2 regions of the Halobacillus trueperi genome follow, and region 1 is predicted to be linked to the other one. Evidence: riboswitches for the same ligand, from Rfam matches in the RefSeq annotation. Region 1 holds a riboswitch; the other holds the start of a gene.
What was found. Region 1 has a riboswitch for S-adenosylmethionine ahead of DYE48_RS19120 (sulfite exporter TauE/SafE family protein). Riboswitches for the same ligand answer to the same signal wherever they lie in the genome.
Positions count from the first base shown of each region.

Region 2: linked by a shared signal. The riboswitch ahead of DYE48_RS18715 (thiolase family protein) and the one ahead of DYE48_RS19120 (sulfite exporter TauE/SafE family protein) in region 1 are both predicted to bind S-adenosylmethionine.

Region 1 covers NZ_QUAE01000027.1:33,286-35,489, reverse strand. Annotated here, with positions in the region: gene DYE48_RS19125 (DAK2 domain-containing protein) at 1-127, shown strand, start outside; gene DYE48_RS19120 (sulfite exporter TauE/SafE family protein) at 165-1,046, opposite strand; SAM riboswitch class I at 1,174-1,271, opposite strand; SAM riboswitch class I at 1,443-1,549, shown strand; gene DYE48_RS19115 (phosphoadenylyl-sulfate reductase) at 1,631-2,204, shown strand, end outside.
Region 2 covers NZ_QUAE01000025.1:39,693-41,896, forward strand. Annotated here, with positions in the region: gene DYE48_RS18710 (acetoacetate--CoA ligase) at 1-146, opposite strand, end outside; gene DYE48_RS18715 (thiolase family protein) at 167-1,321, opposite strand; SAM riboswitch class I at 1,393-1,500, opposite strand; SAM riboswitch class I at 1,567-1,671, opposite strand; gene DYE48_RS18720 (hypothetical protein) at 2,080-2,204, shown strand, end outside.

The sequences.
Region 1 (2,204 bases):
TGAAGAAGTCGACGAAAAAGATGTAGCAGAACTTGAATCATTCATAGAAGAAACGTATGAAGATCTGGAAGTGGAAATCCACAATGGTGGACAGCCGATTTACTCCTATATCTTTTCAATCGAATAAAACGTGCAGGAACGCAGCTGTTGGGGCTGCGTTTCTTTTATGCTTGTTTTCGAACCACCTTGACTCGAAGATGGTTTCGAATAGAAAAAACAACAATTAAGAGATAGCCGGATAGCAGGCAAGTGTACACAAACGTTAAGATCGAATCACTGACTTGGATCGAAGAAAGTAAAGTCCTCGAATTTGTAAGTATGATAAAACCTCCGGCCAATACACCTAGAACAGAAGAAGGAAGGGTTTTGACAAGCCAGGCGGCGATGGGTGCCGCCACAACACCGCCTATAACGAAAGATGAAATGAGCAGCCAGCTGAACTGGTCATGACCTAAAAAAATCAAAAAACCAGCCGTGGCTGAAATCGTTACCAGAAATTCGCTCGTATCCACCGTCCCGATGACTTTCCTTGGAGCGATCCCTGATTTAGAAAGAAGCGCAGGTGTATTCACAGGCCCCCATCCACCCCCTCCGACACTATCCAAAAAACCCCCGGCAATTCCAAGTGGCAAGAGGAAACGTTTGTTTACAGACTTTTTTTCTTTGGTATTTGTTTTTTTCGAAAGGTATAGGAAACGAAAAATGATATAAATCCCTAGTGTGAGTAGGAATATGGATATGTAAGGTCTAATGAATTCCCCTGATATATAGCTTAAAAATGCCGCCCCTAAAAAGGCACTGATGGCACCAGGAACTGCGATAATCATGACAAGGCGTTTGTCTACATTTCCAAATTTATAGTGGGAAAAGCCTGAAACAGCCGTTGTGGCGATCTGAGACATATGGATGGAAGCGGATGCTACAGCAGGAGCAAGTCCATAGGATAAGAGAATGGTTGATGAGCTCAGCCCAAACCCCATGCCGAGTGCTCCATCCATCAGTTGAGCAACAAAACCAATGAGAGCGAAAATCGTCAGTTTTTGCAAAGTGTACCACTCCTTTTAAATAGTTCAATGTGTGGAAAAATATATTTCATTATTCCTATGCATTTACTAGGTTTTATAATCAAAAAAAATAAAACTCCCCCATCTGAAAGAAGGGGGAGTAATCCGCACCTTATCTTTCAGCCTTCTGGCTGCTGGAATGAGCACCTTCTTAAAGGTTGCTGCGGGATAGTTAGACCAGGTTCCTCCCCCGACTCTTCATAAGGATCGTATGAGTGATTTTAAGAATAATTCTAAAACTAACGGACATGGTTTTATTTGTCAATCATATAGTATAAAAAAACATAAAAAATTGTGATTTTTCTAAAAAGCATTGACATATGATGCTAAGGAGCATAAGATTTGTATCAACTTGTTTTTCAGAAAATTTCATACCTTTTCTTATCTAGAGAGGTGGAGGGACTGGCCCTTCGAAGCCTCGGCAACGGATCTACACAGATACTGTGCCAATTCCAGCAAGTGTTAAGCGCTTGAGAAGATAAGGAGAATGTAGTTTACATTTATTCGTAAATGCCTTTCTTCTTATCGCGAAGAAAGGCATTTTTGCTTTAAGAAAGGAGGATGAAATGAAACAACCACTCGTCACGTACCAATCTTTTGAAAATCCATTTGAAGGGGATCCACCGAAAGACGACGATACCAAAGGAGCAGCGGAAGTCATTCGCTGGGCTTACACTCAATATGAGGACATTGTGTATGCCTGCAGTTTCGGAGCAGAAGGTATCGTTCTCATTGATTTGATTTCCAAGGAGAAGCCGGATGCCGAAGTCGTTTTTCTTGATACAGAAATCCATTTTCAAGAAACCTATCAGCTTATTGAAAAAGTGAAAAAGAGGTACCCGAAGTTAAACATAACGATGAAAAAACCTGAGATTACTCTGGAAGAACAAGCTGAGAAATTCGGATCCGCCCTTTGGAAACGGAAGCCGGATCAATGTTGTTACATCCGTAAAATTAAACCACTCGAAGATGCCCTAAGCGGGAGGAAAGCATGGCTGTCGGGACTGAGACGTGAACAATCCCCCAGTCGTCAGAATACGAATTTCGTTAACAAGGATGAGAGATTTAAATCCATAAAAGTATGCCCCTTGATTCACTGGACGTGGGAAGACGTATGGCAATATATCCGACTAAATAGGT
Region 2 (2,204 bases), on a different contig from region 1:
GAAACGGACCAACGGTGGAACCGTTCATATGGAAAAAGCGGCTGGCCGGTAAATTCAGCAAAGGCTTTGATATGCGATTGTTCTATTCTTTCGCTCGATGGCTCCCATAGATAAGGGGAACGCTGAGCGGTAATCGATGTAGTCATTAGATCTATCTCCTTTCGGGTTATGAATGAGGAACTTCAATCAACAGGGCCATTCCCTGGCCGCCACCGCCGCAAAGGGAAGCGATCCCTTTTCCTCCGCCGCGCCGTTTCAGTTCATTGGCAAGGGTCAAGACGAGCCGGAATCCTGTGCCGCCTAACGGGTGACCAAGAGCGATTGCGCCACCATTGACATTGACCCGGTCATAATCGATGCCAAGCTCGCGGCAGCTGGCGATCACCACACTGGCAAACGCTTCATTAATTTCAAACAGATCGATATCGTCAGTCGTCAACTGGTGTCTATCTAATAGTTCTTGGATCGCCTGCGATGGTTTCGTCTGTAAACTCGGATCTGGTCCGGCAATCTCTGACCAATCGATGATTTCAGCCAACGGATTCTGCCCGAGTGATTCAGCTTTCTCTTTCGTGGTAACGATCCCAACGCTCGCCCCGTCCGTCATCTGTGACGCATTGCCTGCCGTAATCGTGCCTTCGTTGGAAAAGGCGGGGGAGAGGTTGGATAACTTCTCGACTGTCGTTCCTTTGCGGATGCCTTCATCTTCTTCAAGCAAACCTGCAAAAGGAGCGATTTCCGGCTGCAGCCATCCTGTTTCTTGAGCCTTAGCTGCTCGTTGCTGAGAAAGGGCAGCATATTCATCTTGTTCTTCTCGACTGATTTCAAAGGAGCGGTTTTTCTCATCGGTAAGAGCTCCCATCGATACATCCGTTAAGGCGCACCACAAGCCGTCGTTAAGTAACGTGTCTTTGAGGATGCTATGACCGAGTCCTGCAGAGGCCCTTACTGGAGCGGTATGAGGAGCATTCGTCATCGAGTCGAAGCCACCGACAATGTATAATTCTCCTTCGTTCAGCTGCAGTCTACGGGAGGCATCCGTGATTGTAGCGATTCCCCCTAAGCAGACATTGTTCAATGTGATAGCGGGTGAACCGATGTCTACCCCTGCCTTATAAGCGACTTGCCTCGCAGGGTTTTGGCCACCGCCAGCCTGGATCACTTGAGCAAGCAACACACCATCCGCCTTTTCGGCTATCGGATTTCTCTCAATTAGAGCGTTTAATGCGTGCGATCCGAGTTCTGCTGCGGATTTCTTTTTCAAAGCCCCTTTCCATTTACCGAACGGGGTACGAATGCCATCTAAAAGTACGATACTCATCTATGTAGCCACTCCTTTTTTAAAAATAGAAAGAGCCCTCTTCACAAAAATAAGAAGAGGGCTCTTGGCTCTTCTTATCTTCCAGGATCATCTCCTGCAGGAATTAGCACCTTTTCAAGCGAATGCTTGATGGTTGCCGGGCGTCAACGGGCCAGTCCCTCTGCCTCTCTGGATAAGAAAACATTATTCAATTGAAAATATAAAACCTCTCTATCAGTGATAGAGAGGCTAGAGATTATGTAAATCTCTTATCTTCCTGAGCATTCACTCAGTAGGATTTGGCACCATGCTATCAATATAGCGGTTGCCGGGTTTCACAGGGCCAGTCCCTCCACCTCTCTGGATAAGATGTTCTTTCGTTATTTGGTTAAGTGCCATGTTAGCAAGGGAAAGGATCAGTGTCAATGGATTTTATAGAAAAGTGTGAAAATTAATTTTATTTGGCGCCCAATCTCAAGCGTGTTAGAAAACGAAAAGAAAGCTTAACAGCAGTGTTTTTCGCTAGTATTTCGTATCTTTATCGATTTCATATGTATTTGTGTTTTTTGGAGACTTATGTTGTTGATTACCAGCTAAGTTTATTCTTAATTGTAAAGTCGTTTTTTCTAGGAGAAGCAGGAATTTGGATGAATAGTGTAGTAAATATTTAGTACAAGAATCTACGTTAATTCTTGTCATCCTCGCTATTCCTAACATTAAAAAGAACCTGACGAAGGGATGCAGAAGCGAGGAAAGATATCAAATAAGGGGGCATACACATGGCAGAAGTATCTTCGATGAAACAGGCCGTTGATGTTTTACTTAAAAAGGGATTATCCAAGCGGGAAATCCTAACCAATGTAGATAACAGCCATTTCCCGTTTGAGGATGAAGAAGTTGTGAT